2 linked regions of the Actinoallomurus bryophytorum genome follow. Each later gene encodes a partner of the first gene's protein in a complex. Links are inferred from orthologs where the notes say so. Each region holds a gene or a part of one and is shown on either strand. Other genes may lie near its edges.

Region 1 (11,430 bases):
TCAACGCGATGCCGGTGACGTTGACGACCTCGGCGAAGACACGTGCCTGCCGCAGGCCGTTCTGCCCCGTCGTCGCGTCGAGGACCAGGATCACCTCGTCGACCTGTGCCTGCTTTTCGATCACCCGCTTGACCTTGCCGAGCTCGTCCATCAGCCCGGTCTTGGTGTGCAGCCGGCCCGCGGTGTCGACGATCACCGTGTCGACGGCGCCCGCGATGCCCTGCTTGACGGCCTCGAACGCGACGCTCGCCGGGTCCGTGCCCTCCGCCTTGCGTACGACCTCGGCGCCGACCCGTGATCCCCAGGTCTGCAGCTGGTCGGCCGCGGCGGCACGGAAGGTGTCGGCGGCACCGAGCAGGACCGTACGGCCGTCGCCGACGATGACCCGCGCGAGCTTGCCGCATGTGGTCGTCTTGCCGGTGCCGTTGACGCCGACGACGAGGATGACCGCAGGCTGGTTGCCGTGCGGCTCGGTGCGCAGCGTCCGATCCCAGTCCACGCCGAGCTGGCCGAGCAGCTCCTCCTTGAGCATCGCGCGCACCTGGACCGGGTCCCGCGAGCCGAGGACCTTCACCTTCGTCCGCAGGTCGTCCACGATCTGCCTGGCGGGCACGACCCCGACGTCCGCGGTGACCAGCGTGTCCTCGATCTCCTCCCACGCTTCGTCGTCGAGGGCGTCACGGGACAGCAGCGCCAGCAGGCTCTTGCCCAGGGCGTTCTGGGACCGGGACAGCCGCGCGCGCAGGCGTACGAGACGTCCGGCGGAGGGCGGCGGAAGCTCGATCTCCGGCGCCGCCGGGGCGACCGGGACGTCGACGGGTGGAGCCGCGGTCGCGACCTCGTCGTCGTCCAGGACGGCCGTGCCGCCCGCGGAGGTCTCGGGCGGCGGAGCTGTACGGCCCCGGCCGCGGCCGCGCAGCAGAAAGAATCCGGCGGCGACGACGGCGAGCACGACGATCGCGATGGCGAGGATCAGGTATTCCATAGCGTGTCCCAGTGTCGCAGAGGCCGGGGACGCTCAGCGCGGGCGGGGCAGCGGCGTACGCGCGCCGGGCGTGGAGTCGTGCTCCGAGTGATCCCACTCCTCCACGTTGCGCAGCAGGGCCTCCAGGTAGGACCGCAGATGCGTGCGGTAGACGTCGCTGAAGGTCCGCAGGTAGGCGATCTCGCTTTCGAGGTTGCGCCGCTCGTCCTCCGACAGGGGCTCGGAGGACGGCTTGACCTGCTCGGCGGCGGTCGAGGCCTGGCGATGCGCCTCGTCCAGGACCAGTACGGCCCGCGCCTTGGCCTCGGCGAGGATCTCGTCCCTGCCCCGGCGCGCCTCCTCGGCGATCTCCCGGCTGTAGCGCTGGGCGTCGGCCACGTAATGGTCGGCGGTCTCCTGCGCCTTGGACAGGATGCGGACCGCCTGGATGTGGGCGTCCTCGGCCTGTACGGGCGAGAAGCCCTGCGGGTTACCGGTGATCCGGTCCCGCAGCCGCCCGACCTCGTGCTGCATCGCGGCCTTCTCGTTCAGGACGCGGACCAGCTCCTGTTCGACCTGGCCGAGGAAGGCGCGTACCTGGTCCTCGTCGAAACCGCGCCGGCCGAGCGGCGCGCGCCGGAAGTTGACCGCCTGCAGCTCGGCGGGGGTCAGGCGCTGAGCTCCGGAAATGTCTGGTGAGTTCATCGCTCTCCCTATGCGTCCGCGAACTTGTCCGACCGGATCCGGTCCATGCCGAGCCCGAGGCCCACGAGCCGTTCCACGGTCGCGTCGACCATCGCGGGTGAGCCGCATACGTAGGCGTCGTGGTCTCTCCAGAGGCCGTACCGGGCGACCACGTCGGCCAGTACGCCCTGCTCGGCCTGTTCGGCTCCGTCGGCCCCGCCTTCGGACACGGCGGGCACCACGGTGAGCCAGGGACTGTCGGCGGCACGTTTGGTCAGGTCGGCGAGGTCGTAGAGTCCGTCGGCGGTGCGCGCGCCGAAGAACAGGTGCACCCGCGGCGGTGCGGGACTGCGGGCGATCCGTTCGAGGATCGCCTTGAGCGGCGCCAGGCCCGTACTCCCGCCGATGAGGAGGACGTCGCGGCCGGACCGCTCGTTGAAGGTCATGGTCCCGACCGGCGAGCCCAGCTTGAGCCAGTCACCGGCACCGGCGGAGCGCACCAGGACGGGACTCACCGGGCCGCCGTCGACGAGCCGTACGTGGAAGTCGAGCGTGTTGTCGTGCCGGGGAGCGTTGGCCATGGAGTAGTAGCGCCACATCCGCGGCCGTACCGGCACCTCGACCGCCACCGACTGCCCGGGCAGGTAGGGCAGCGGCCGGTCCGTCACGACGCGCAGGACGGCGAGGTCGAACCGGCGGCGCTCGTGCGCCACGATCTGGGCGTTCCACCAGGCCGGGCGCTGCTTCGCGTCCTCGTCGGCGGCCTCGACCATGACGTTCGCCAGGAGGGTGTAGGCATCGCCCCAGTCGCGCGCGAGTGCGTCACTCCACGCGGCGCCGGAGAAGTAACGCAGAGTGGCGATCAGACTCTGGCCGACCTCGGGATAATGCAGCGCCTCGACACCGAATTTCCGGTGGTCAGCGCCGAGTTGACGAACGAACGGAACGACTTCTGGCAGGTTGTCCACCTGCGCGACCACGCGGCCGAGTGCACTCAACAGACGGTCACGCTGATGGCTCATTCCGATCGGGAACATCTCCCGTAGACCGGGGTTTCTCAGAAACAAGTCCGAGTAAAAGAACAATGCGACAGCATCGCCGTGCTGTGCGACCTGCGCAAAGTTATCTTTCAATGCCTGGGCATCCACACGTTCTCCTGAGGGACGGTCTTGCGCGCGAGCGGGGCGCCGGCGGGGATCGGCGCCCGGGTCCGCGCTACCGCTCGCCGCCCGCCTGCACCATGACCTCGGAAACCACGCCGTACGCGGCTGTCCAGTCCTTCTCCAGGTCGGGGGTCCATGCGTCGCCGCTGAAGTGGCGGAGGGTCGCGATGAGGCTCGCGCCGACCTCCGGGTAGTCCTCCGCGGTGACCCCGAATCCGGAGTGATCGCTTCCCAGTCGCTGAAGGTAAGGAATCAATTCCTCAGTGTTATCCACCCACTCCACGATCTGCGCGAGTGCGGCGAGAAGTACCTTGTGCTGCTGCTCCATGGAGGCCGGGAAAAGCGATCGGTATCCCGGATTACGCTCGAACAAATCTGCGTAAAAGTAGTCAGCCACTTCCAGACCGTGATCGGCGACCAGCGCGAAGTTTTCCTTGATTCGTTGAGCGTTCATGTAGTCCCTTCCGTTTCCGAAGACCTCAATTCCTAACGACTCACACGACCTTGCGCAAGGGTTACGCACGGTTAACTAGGGACAATTGAGACGGCAGGGTCGTAGCCTGGGAATTCGTGAGATAGAGGACTCGCCCGGTCGGCCTGGATGTCCCGGGCAAGAGGCCGGGATGGCGCGGCGGACGGCCCCCGAATGAACCCGGCGGGCGTTTGGAACGTGCCCAGGATCACGTGAACTCGTGAATCCCGAGCCGCAGCGCACGCCTGGACGGAGGCCTCCCGCCCCGCCCGTCACGCGAGTCGGCGGCCCGCCGTCACGTACGGGCCGGACGCACCCGCCACGATCCACACAGCCGCCCCGGCTCACTCAAACGGATGCGGCGCGACAGATCGACTCGGGCCAGGCCGACTCGGTCACGCCGGCTCGGGTCAGGCGGGTTCGGGCTCGCGGAGGCGTTGGCTGATGACCTGGGTCACTCCGTCGCCGCGCATGCTCACGCCGTACAGGGCGTCAGCGCCCTCCATCGTGCGCTTCTGGTGGGTGATGACGATCAGCTGTGAGGACTCGCGGAGTTCTTCGAAGATGCCCAGCAGGCGCTGGGTGTTGGTGTCGTCCAGGGCGGCCTCGACCTCGTCCAGCACGTAGAACGGGGACGGGCGGGCCTTGAAGATGGCGACCAGGAAGGCGATCGCCACCAGGGATCGTTCTCCACCGGACAGCAGCGACAGGCGCTTGACCTTCTTGCCCGGTGGGCGGGCCTCGACCTCGATGCCGGTGGTGAGCATGTCCTCCGGCTCGGTCAGGGACAGCCGTCCCTCTCCGCCGGGGAACAGCCGGGAGAAGATCCCTTCGAACTCCCGTGCGGTGTCCTCGTACGCCGAGGTGAAGACCTGTTCGACCCGCTCGTCGACCTCCTTGACGACCGTGAGCAGGTCGCGCCGGGTCTTCTTGAGATCCTCCAGCTGGGACGTCAGGAAGGCGTGCCGCTCCTCCAGCGCCGCGAACTCCTCCAGCGCCAGGGGGTTGACCTTGCCCAGCTGGGTCAGCTGGCGTTCGGCCTGCTTGGCGCGCTTCTCCTGCACGGCCCGGTCGTACGGTGCGGGCACGGCGTCTTCGGGGGCGTCCGGCGCCGGGGGGACGAGCTGGTCGGGGCCGTACTCGGAGACGAGCACGTCCACCTCCAGTCCGAACTCCTCCATCGCCCGCTCCTCCATCTGCTCGAGGCGCAGCCGCCGCTCGGCGCGTGCCACCTCGCTGCCGTGCGCGACGTTGAGGAGCCTCTCGTGCTCGCCGGTGAGCTCCCGTACGCGCGTGCGGACGGTCTTGAGCTCCTCCTCGCGTGCGGCGCGTGCCTGCTCGGCGGCCTCGCGCTCGGCGACCGCCGCGGCGATCGAGACCTCGATGCGGGCCAGTGCCGCGCGTGCGCCGGTGACGACGGCCTGGGCGACCCGGGCGTCGTGCGCGCGACGCTCGCGGCGTTCGGCGGCGCGGGCGCGTTCGGCGCGTTCCTCGTCGGCAGCGCGCAGCAGTGCGTCGGCGCGGCCGGTGATGGCGGTGACGCGCTCCTCGGCGGTACGGACGTTGAGGCGCGCCTCCATCTCGGCGGCGCGCAGCTCCTGGCAGTGGTCGGTGAGTTCGTCGCGGCGGGCGGAGTCCTCCTCGTCGTCCGACAGCGGCTCGGCCTCGGCGGCCTCCAGCCGCTCGCGCAGCCCGGCGTGGGCCTCGGCGTCGCGTTCGCGTGCTTCTTCGGCGGCGCGTACGGACGAGGACAGGCGTTCGGTCTCCTGGCGGGCGGCCTGCGCCGCGGCCTGGAGCCCGGCCACGTGCCTGGCCTCCTGTGCCGCCTCGGCGGCGGCCTCACGGAGCTTGGCGCGTACGCGGTCGAGTCCGGCCTGCGCGCGGTTGACGCCGGCCTGCGCCTCGCCGACCGCCGCCTGTGCCGCCTCCAGGACCGCTTGGGCGCGCTGCTCGGCCGAGACTGCCTCCTCCAGCGCCTCGGCGGTGTGCTCGGCCCTCTCGCGTGCCGCGGCCAGGCGTTCGGCCGCCTCGTCGCGTGCGGCGCGCATCTGCAGCGGGCTCTGCCGACCGCCGCCACCGCCCAGTGCCCAGTGGGCGCCGAGCAGGTCGCCGTCGCGGGTGACCGCCCGCAGCGCGGGCCTCTCGCGTACGAGCGCGGTCGCGGCGGACAGGTCCTGCACGACCACGACGCCGTCGAGGAGGTGGTGGACCGCCGAACGCACCGACTCCGCCGCGTCGACCAGGTCGGCCGCGTAGCGGGCGCCGCCCGGCAGAGCGGCGCGGTCGCCGTGGGCGGAGGGCCCGTCGCCGACCACGAGACCGGCCTGCCCCGCGTCGTCGGCGCGTAGCAGGGCGAGCGCCGATGACGCGGTGTCGAGAGAGGCGACGGCGACGGCCTCGGTGGCCGCGCCCAGGGCCGCGGCGACCGCGACCTCGGCGCCCGGCTCGACCGACAGAAGCGCGGCGAGCGTGCCCAGCACGCCGTCGAGGCCGGCGGACAGGAGTACCTCACCGCCGTCCACGGCACTGCCCAGGGTGAGATCGAGGGCCTCGACCCGCGCCTGCAGCGCGGTGAGCTCCTTCTGCGCGGACTGGTCGGCCCCGCGGGCCGCGCCGACGCGCTCATGCGCCTCGCGTACGGCGCGACGGGGCTCGTCTACCGCGTCGCGTGCCTGTTCGGCGGACTCCTTGGCCTGTTCGAGGATCTCCTGTACGCGTTCGTGCTCGGCGGCCAGCTCCGGGTCCTCGGCCGCCTGCGTCTCCTGTGACGAGTATTCGGCCTCGGCCACCCGCGCGCGTTCGCCGGCGGCGGCTCGCGCCTCGTTGAGCCGGCCGATCTCCGCCTCGGTGGCCTGCATCTTGCTGCCCAGCGCGTCGACCTGGCCGCGCAGCCGCGCCAGGCCCTCGCGACGGTCGGCCGCGGCGCGGGCGGCGGCCTGCAGGCGGCGTTCTTCGGCCTCGAGCGCGGTCTCCGCCTCGGACCGCTCGCGTACGGACTCGGCGAGCATCTCCTCCACGGCCTCCAGGCGCGCGGCGAGTACCTCCTCCTGCTCGCGTACCTCGGCGGCCTCGCGCTCCATGTCCTCGGGATCGCGGCCCCGGCGCTCCTCCCCCTCCGCCTCGACGGCGTGCCGGTGGCGCTCGGCGGCGACCTCACCGACGCCGCGCAGGCGCTCGCGGAAGGACGACAGGGAGTACCAGGTCTCCTGGGTGCGGACCAGCAGCGGCGCCTGCTCGGCGGCCTCGGCCTCCAGAAGGGTCTCCCTCTGCTGGGCCTGGCCGAGGGCCTCCTCCACGGCCGTGTGCCGCTGGCGTACGGCGGCCTCGTCGAGGGTCTCCTGCTTGAGCCGCCCGCTCAGCGTCACGAGGTCGTCGGCGAGCAGGCGGACCCGCGCGTCACGCAGGTCGGACTGGATCACGGCGGCCCGGCGGGCGATCTCCGCCTGCCGGCCGAGCGGTTTGAGCTGGCGGCGCAGCTCGGTGGTGAGGTCCTGGACGCGCGTGAGGTTGGCCCCCATCGCGTCCAGCTTGCGCAGGGCCTTCTCCTTGCGCTTGCGGTGCTTGAGGACGCCGGCCGCCTCCTCGACGACCGCGCGGCGCCCCTCGGGCCCGGAATGCAGAATCCGGTCGAGCTGCCCCTGACCGATGATCACGTGCATCTCGCGACCGATGCCGGAGTCCGACAGGAGTTCCTGAACGTCGAGCAGGCGGCAGGAGTCACCGTTGATCGCGTACTCGCTCTGCCCCGACCGGAACATGAGCCTGCTGATCGTGACCTCGGTGTAGTCGATCGGCAGTGCGCCGTCGGTGTTGTCGATGGTGAGGAGGACCTCGGCGCGGCCGAGCGGCGGGCGCGACGACGTGCCCGCGAAGATGACGTCCTCCATCTTGCCGCCGCGCAGCGACTTGGCGCCCTGCTCGCCCATCACCCACGAGAGCGCGTCGACGACGTTGGACTTGCCCGAGCCGTTGGGTCCGACGACACAGGTGATGCCCGGTTCGAGACGCAGCGTGGTCGAGGACGCGAAGGACTTGAAGCCACGCAGCGTGAGGCTCTTCAAGTACAAGCGTCTACCGATCCTTTCCGCGACCGTTCGATGCCGGCCCGTGAGATTCGGGAGGCCGGCCGGGCTTGGCCTCTGCGAACGATACCGGCCGAGACCCCGAACCCGGCGTAGCACCGGCCATCTGACATCCCCAAATGTGCCACGATCGATCCTGATGCGTGGTCTGTCCGGGAGAACCACCCCGCCCGGCGGCTCCGGCGTCCCGCCCCGGCGACCACCGGCCACGACGGATCAGGAAATGGCCTCTTCTTCGGTCGAACGCCCGTTCTGGCGCCGCCTATCGACGCCCTCAACGGGAGCGGACGGAAATTCCCCGCGCCATCGGGCGATCGGCTGACCTGGGGGCGAACATGATCACACGTGCATTTCCGAAGTGATTGCCTCACCGTTGCGGTCAAGGAACAACCTTTGGTGAAGCACGCCGGATGTTAATTCGAGGCAGCAAAAAGGGACGTCATGATCGACGTCCCTTTTAAGGAGCGGTCTGACCGTTAGGTCAGAGCCGGTTCGCGGTCGTTGGCGCTGAGCGCCATGACTTCGTTGTCCGCGACCGCCGCGAGCGTGTCGTTCTCGGTCTGGAGCCGTACGAGCTCGGCCTCCAGGTCACGGACACGTTGCTGAAGGCGCCGCATCTCCGCAACCATGCGGGGGTCCGGACCGCCGACGTGGCCGAGTAGAGCCTTCGCCATGATTAAGGGTCCTCCACGCTGAGTGACCAGCAGGAATGATCGCGCACATGAGAGCCGAAATGATGCGCGTAACAACTAGGGTCGCACCGGCTGGAGAGCCGGTCAAGACAGATGTCACAGACGCGTAACAACCTGCCTATCCAAGTTTAGCAGACTTCCCAGAGCGATCACCGTTCGACGAAGCCGCGAAGATCGCCACGCGGCTCCGTCCATCGCTCCACAACGCCGTCGACCATTCCCGGCGTCTCCCCGCCGCGCAACAGGGTGAGCAGCCCGTCACAGGCCGCCCGGGGGCCTTCGGCGATCACCTCGACCCGGCCGTCCCTGAGGTTGCTCGCCGAGCCGGCCAGACCGAGCTCGAGCGCCCTGGAACGTACCCACCACCGGAAACCCACACCTTGCACGTGGCCGCGCACCCACGCGGTCAGCCGAATCTGGTCCTCCACGTTCCGGGATCCTAGTCCCGCGAGAGGACCCGGCCATACGCCGATAGTTGCGACAAAAGACCCACGGCAAGGACCGCACGGAAGGCTCGCGGCCGGGCGACGGCGGCGATCGAGATCCGTCCGGCGACGCCGTCACCACGCACGGGAGGGCCCCCCGGGCGGTCGTCTAGCACCGCGGTCGAACCCGGACAACCCCGCCTGACGGAACGCCCGTGACCGGACCCGGACGCATGCGGAGCGTCGAAAAGCCCCTTAAGGGGCTGTCTCGAAGTCCCGATCCGTAGCGAGCGGCGTCCACGCGGCGCGTCGCAAGGCGGAGGAGGGAATCAGCCCGGTACCGGCCGGCGACCGACGACAACGCGGCGAGGGCGCCGCCTGGGCGCCGCGCAGCGGGACCTCGGATGAGGCCCTGAGGGCGTGCCGGAACCCGCTGAACGTCAGTAGCGCCCGCGGCGAGGGCGGGGCTGGCACCGGGGACAGGTGTAGGACGAGCGGTTCATGAACGCGTCACGCCGGACCGGGTCGCCGCAGCGGGGGCACGGCTCGTCCTCCCGGCCGTACACGTTGAGTGACCGGCCGAAGTAACCGCTCTCTCCGTTGACGTTGACGTACAGGCTGTCGAAGGACGTGCCGCCCGCCGTCAGGGCGTCGCCCATGACCTCGCGGGCGGCCGTCAGCACGCGCCGCGCCTCGGGCCGCGTGAGAGTCTCGGTGGGCCGTGCCCAGTGGAGCTTCGCCCGCCACAGCGCCTCGTCGGCGTAGATGTTGCCCACGCCGCTGATCAGCGACTGGTCGAGCAGCGCGCGCTTGATCCCCGTACGGCGCCGGCGGAGTGCGCGCAGGAACGCCTCCTCGTCGAAGGCCGCCTCCAGCGGATCCGGGGCGATGTGCGCGATCGGCAGGGGCACCCCGTCGTCCGTGGTGCCGGTGAGCATCAGGTGACCGAAGGTGCGCTGGTCGACGAAGCGCAGGTCCAGCCCCCCGTCGGTGAAGGTGAACCGGGCGCGCAGATGCTTTTCGTAGGCCCGGTCCGGCTCACCGACGATCAGCTGGCCGCTCATGCCGAGGTGGGCCAGGAACGCCTCGTCGTCGCCGACGGGCAGCCACAGGTACTTTCCCCGCCGCCGCGCGCCGGACACCAGGCGCCCGGTCATCCGGGCGGCGAGGTCGGCCGGGCCCTCGACGTGGCGGCGCGCCGCGCGCGGGTGGAGGACGGTGGCGGACTCGACGGTCCGGCCGGCCACCCAGCGTTCGACTCCACGCCGTACGACCTCGACCTCGGGCAGCTCGGGCACGGGTGTTCTCCTCTTTCCGGCTGTGGCGGGGGATGTCCGGCGCGTCAGTTGCCGGCAGAGGAAGAACGCTCGCGGATCGTCGTCCATGCCGCCTCGGCCGCCTGCTGCTCGGCCTCCTTCTTGCTGCGGCCCTCACCGTGGCCGTAGGCGACACCACCGACGGCGACGACGGCGCGGAAGCTCTTCTGGTGGTCCGGGCCGCTCTCCTCCACGTGGTACTCGGGCACGCCGAGCTCCTCGGTGGCGGTCAGCTCCTGCAGCGAGGTCTTCCAGTCGAGCCCGGCGCCCAGGCTCGCCGACCGGATGATCAGGGCGTCGAACAGACGGTGCACGAGGGCGTCCGCCGCCTTGAGGCCCTGGTCGAGATAGACCGCGCCGATCACGGCCTCGAGCGTGTCGGCGAGGATCGAGGCCTTGTCGCGGCCCCCGGTCCCCTCTTCGCCGCGGCCGAGGCGGATGTAGGCGCCCAGGTCGAGCTGGCGTGCCACGCCGGCGAGCGCCCGCATGTTGACGACGGCCGCGCGCAGCTTGGCGAGCTGGCCCTCGGGCAGATCCGGATGGCCGTTGAACAGCGTGTCGGTGACGACCAGGCCGAGCACGGAGTCGCCGAGGAACTCCAGCCGCTCGTTGGTCGGCAGCCCGCCGTTCTCGTACGCGTAGGAGCGGTGGGTCAGGGCGCGTTCGAGCAGCTCCGGGTCGGGCCTGACACCGAGCGCGGCCTCGAGCGCGCTGCGGTCGGTCATGGAGTGGTCCGGCTTCACGCGGCCCCCCGGGTCAGGGAGGCGGCACAGACAGAATTCACGGTCTTCCTCCGCGGAAGGTTCCGCGAGAGCGAGGTACACGCCGGGTCGTTCCCGGCGTCCGCCACGGCCTCGGGCGAGTCTTCATCGCGAGACGGGCGGGGGCGGCACTGCGCCGCCCCCGGAACGTCCTCAGGCCACGTCGATGACCTGACGGCGGTTGTAGGTGCCGCAGGTCGCGCACGCGGTGTGGGGCAGCTTCTGGTCGCGGCACTGCGGGCAGCGCACAAGCGTGGGAGCCTGGGTCTTCCACTGCGAGCGACGGTGCCGCGTGTTGCTGCGCGACTTCTTCCGCTTTGGTACGGCCACGTCAGCCCTCCTGGTCTTCTTGTCGTTGATCCAACATGCCCTGCAATGCCGCCCACCGAGGGTCGACGGCGTCGTGATGGTGGTCCGGACCGGCATCGGCCAGCCGGACCCCGCAGTCCGTGCACAGACCGGGACAGTCGTCCCGGCACAGCGGGGACAGCGGCAGTGCTAGCACCATCGCGTCCCGTACCACCGGTTCGAGATCGATGAGATCTCCCTCGAGACGGCGTTCGTCTTCGTCCGCGCTCTCGCCGGAACGAGTGTCGGAGTAGACGTAGAGCTCCTGGAACTCCACCTCGATCGACGAGGTGAGGGGATCCAGGCAGCGCGCGCACTCTCCTGCGAGAGACGCACGCGCCGTGCCCGAGACGAGCACGCCCTCCATCACCGCCTCGAGCCGGAAGTCCAGCTCGATCTCGGTGCCCTCGGGAACGCTCACCATCTCGACGCCGAGATCCGCCGGAGCCGGCACGGCGTAGGAGTCCTTGCGCATCGATCCCGGACGGCGGCCCAGTATGAGCGTGTCGATCACGAATGGGTC
Region 2 (2,791 bases), on another replicon or contig:
GTCTGCAACCAGAAGGGCGGCGTCGGCAAGACGACGACGACCATAAATCTGGGCGCCGCATTGGCCGAGCAGGGCCGTCGCGTTCTCCTCGTCGACTTCGACCCCCAGGGCGCGCTGTCGGTGGGACTGGGCAAGGGCGACCCGCGCCAGCTCGACCTCACGATCTACAACCTGCTCATGGAGCGGGGCGTGGAGACCGAAGAGGTCATCCTGGAGACCAGCGTCGAGGGCATGGACCTGCTGCCCAGCAACATCGACCTGTCCGGCGCGGAGGTCCAGCTCGTCCACGAGGTCGGCCGCGAGTACATCCTCGGGGGTCTGCTCAAGCCGGTCGTGGCCGACTACGACTACATCATGATCGACTGTCAGCCCTCGCTCGGTCTGCTGACCGTCAACGCGCTGACCGCCAGCCAAGGCGTTCTCGTCCCTCTCGAGTGCGAATACTTCGCGATGCGCGGTGTCGCGCTGCTCATGGAGACGATCGAGAAGGTCCAGGGCCGGCTCAACCAGGAGCTGGCCATCGACGGCTTCCTGGCGACGATGTACGACTCCCGCACCCTCCACACCCGTGAGGTGCTCGGCCGCATCGTGGACGCCTTCGGCGAGCAGGTCTTCCACACGGTCATCAACCGCACGGTCCGGTTCCCGGACGCGACCGTCGTGGGTGAGCCCATCACCCGCTTCGACCCGTCGTCCATGGGCGCTAACGCCTACCGGGAACTCGCCAAGGAGGTACTCCAGAGGTGGCATTCCCTCATGTGAGCCTTTCCGGTGCGGTCGTCGTGACCGCACCGGAGGCCCGCCACGGGATGCCCGCTCCGCGGACCATTCCGCGTGCAGGCGGCAGGGGAGTGCGTGGCCTCCACTACCGTTGACCAGGTGAGTGAGCCGGCCCCGGAGGAGCACAAGCGCGGATTCGAGGTGCACCTCGACAACTTCGAGGGTCCCTTCGACCTGCTCCTCGGCCTCATCGCCAAGCACAAGCTCGACATCACCGAGGTGTCCCTCCACAAGGTCACCGACGAGTTCATCTCCTTCATCCGCTCCTACGGCCGTGAGTGGGACCTGGACCAGGCGAGCTACTTCCTGCTGGTCGCCGCCACCCTCCTCGACCTGAAGGCCGCGCGGCTGCTGCCCTCCGGTGAGGTGGAGGACGAAGAGGACCTGGCCCTGCTGGAGGCCCGCGACCTGCTGTTCGCACGGCTCCTGCAGTACCGCGCGTACAAGGAGGTCGCCGCGGTCTTCTCGGGCCGGATCGCACGGGAGTCGCGCCGCTTCGCCCGTACGGTGCCGATGGAGCCGAGGTTCGCCAACCTCCTGCCGGAGGTGCTCATCGGCCTGGGCCCGGCGGAGTTCGCCCGGCTGGCCGCCAAGACCCTGGCGCCCAAACCCGTGCCGACCGTCTCGGTCGAGCACATCTACGCGCCGCAGGCGAGCGTACGGGAGCAGGGGCGCCTGCTGGTGGAGCGGCTACGCCGCCTGGAGCGCACGACGTTCCGCGCCCTGACCGCCGACTGCGCCGGCACCTTCGAGATCGTCGCCCGCTTCCTGGCCGTCCTCGAGCTCTACCGCGAGCAGGTGGTCTCGCTGGAGCAGCTGGAGCCCCTGGGCGAGCTGTACATCACCTGGACCGGCACCGAGGACGGCGAGATCCTCGTCGGCGATGACTACTCAGGACGACCGGTGGAGAAGAACGATGACTGACATGACACCGGAGCCCGGCGACTCCGGTGAGGAGCCCCTCGCCGGCGTGGCACCCTCCGGCGCGGCCGATGAGGGCGAAGCGGCGCACACCGAGCCCGCGGACAAGGCCGTCCTTGCGGAGGTGGAAGGGGCCGTCCTGGCGGACGAGGTCGTCCCGGCGGAAGCGGAAGGGGCCGTCCTGGCGGACGAGGTCGTCCCGGCGGAAGCTGAAGAGGTCGTCCCGGTGGACGAGGTCGCTCCGGCGGAAGAGGCCGCTCCGGTGGACGCCGTGGAGCCGGGGGCGCTGTTCGACGCGCCCGAGGGCGCCGCGGCCGAGCCGCCGCTGCGCGCCGGGCTGGAGGCGATCCTGCTCGTCGTGGACGAGCCGGTGCCCGAGGTGACCCTCGCCCAGATCCTCGAACGGCCGCGGGACGAGGTCGCCGCCACGCTGCGGGAGCTGGCGGCGGAATACACCGAGCAGGCCCGGGGGTTCGACCTAAGGGAGATCGCAGGCGGCTGGCGGTTCTACACTCGAGACGTCTGCGCCCCCCTCGTCGAGCGGTTCGTGCGGGACGGCCAGGCGGCGCGGCTGACGCAGGCAGCGCTGGAGACCCTCGCCGTCATCGCCTACCGCCAGCCGGTGAACCGGGCGCGGATCTCGGCGATCCGAGGAGTCAACAGCGACGGCGTGATCCGCACGCTGACGATGCGGGGACTCATCGAGGAGGCGGGCCACGACCCGGAGCACCAGGCGGTGCTCTACCGGACGACCACCTACTTTCTCGAGCGGCTCGGCCTGAACACCGTGGACGAGCTGCCCGAGCTCGCCCCCTACCTGCCCGATGACCTGGAAGGCATAGAGGAACTACAGCAGTGAACCAGACCAACGAGGGCGTACGGCTCCAGAAGGTGCTCGCCGAGGCCGGCGTGGCCAGCCGGCGCGCCTGCGATGACCTGATCGCGGCCGGGCGGGTGACCGTCGACGGAGAGAAGATCACCTGGTTCGGCGCCCGCGTCGACCCCCAGCAGGCCGTCATCCACGTGGACGGCAAGCGCATCCCCACCCGTACCGAGCTGCGCTACTACATGCTCAACAAGCCCGCGGGCG

The links.
Region 2: the proteins of smc (region 1) and FB559_RS40885 are in contact, whole or in part, in a crystal structure (PDB 3ZGX), measured with the Bacillus subtilis proteins. The link is inferred for Actinoallomurus bryophytorum from one-to-one orthologs.

What each region holds. Positions count from the first base shown.
Region 1 is NZ_VFOZ01000001.1:736,187-747,616, forward strand. What follows is about bases 3,494-7,743. They hold smc (chromosome segregation protein SMC), read right to left. Parts: upstream 7,351-7,743; coding sequence 3,694-7,350; downstream 3,494-3,693. Also shown: signal recognition particle-docking protein FtsY, read right to left, coding at 1-985; FB559_RS03515 (DivIVA domain-containing protein), read right to left, coding at 1,019-1,669; FB559_RS03520 (globin domain-containing protein), read right to left, coding at 1,678-2,796; FB559_RS03525 (globin domain-containing protein), read right to left, coding at 2,864-3,265; FB559_RS03535 (hypothetical protein), read right to left, coding at 7,842-8,039; FB559_RS03540 (acylphosphatase), read right to left, coding at 8,207-8,485; mutM (bifunctional DNA-formamidopyrimidine glycosylase/DNA-(apurinic or apyrimidinic site) lyase), read right to left, coding at 8,923-9,780; rnc (ribonuclease III), read right to left, coding at 9,825-10,523; rpmF (50S ribosomal protein L32), read right to left, coding at 10,713-10,889; FB559_RS03560 (YceD family protein), read right to left, coding at 10,891-11,430. UniProt on the Bacillus subtilis protein: Required for chromosome condensation and partitioning.
Region 2 is NZ_VFOZ01000002.1:1,050,688-1,053,478, reverse strand. It holds FB559_RS40885 (segregation and condensation protein A), read left to right. Parts: upstream 1-879; coding sequence 880-1,704; downstream 1,705-2,791. Other genes in the region: FB559_RS40875 (pseudouridine synthase), read left to right, coding at 2,557-2,791; scpB (SMC-Scp complex subunit ScpB), read left to right, coding at 1,973-2,560; FB559_RS40890 (ParA family protein), read left to right, coding at 1-762. UniProt on the Bacillus subtilis protein: Participates in chromosomal partition during cell division. May act via the formation of a condensin-like complex containing Smc and ScpB that pull DNA away from mid-cell into both cell halves.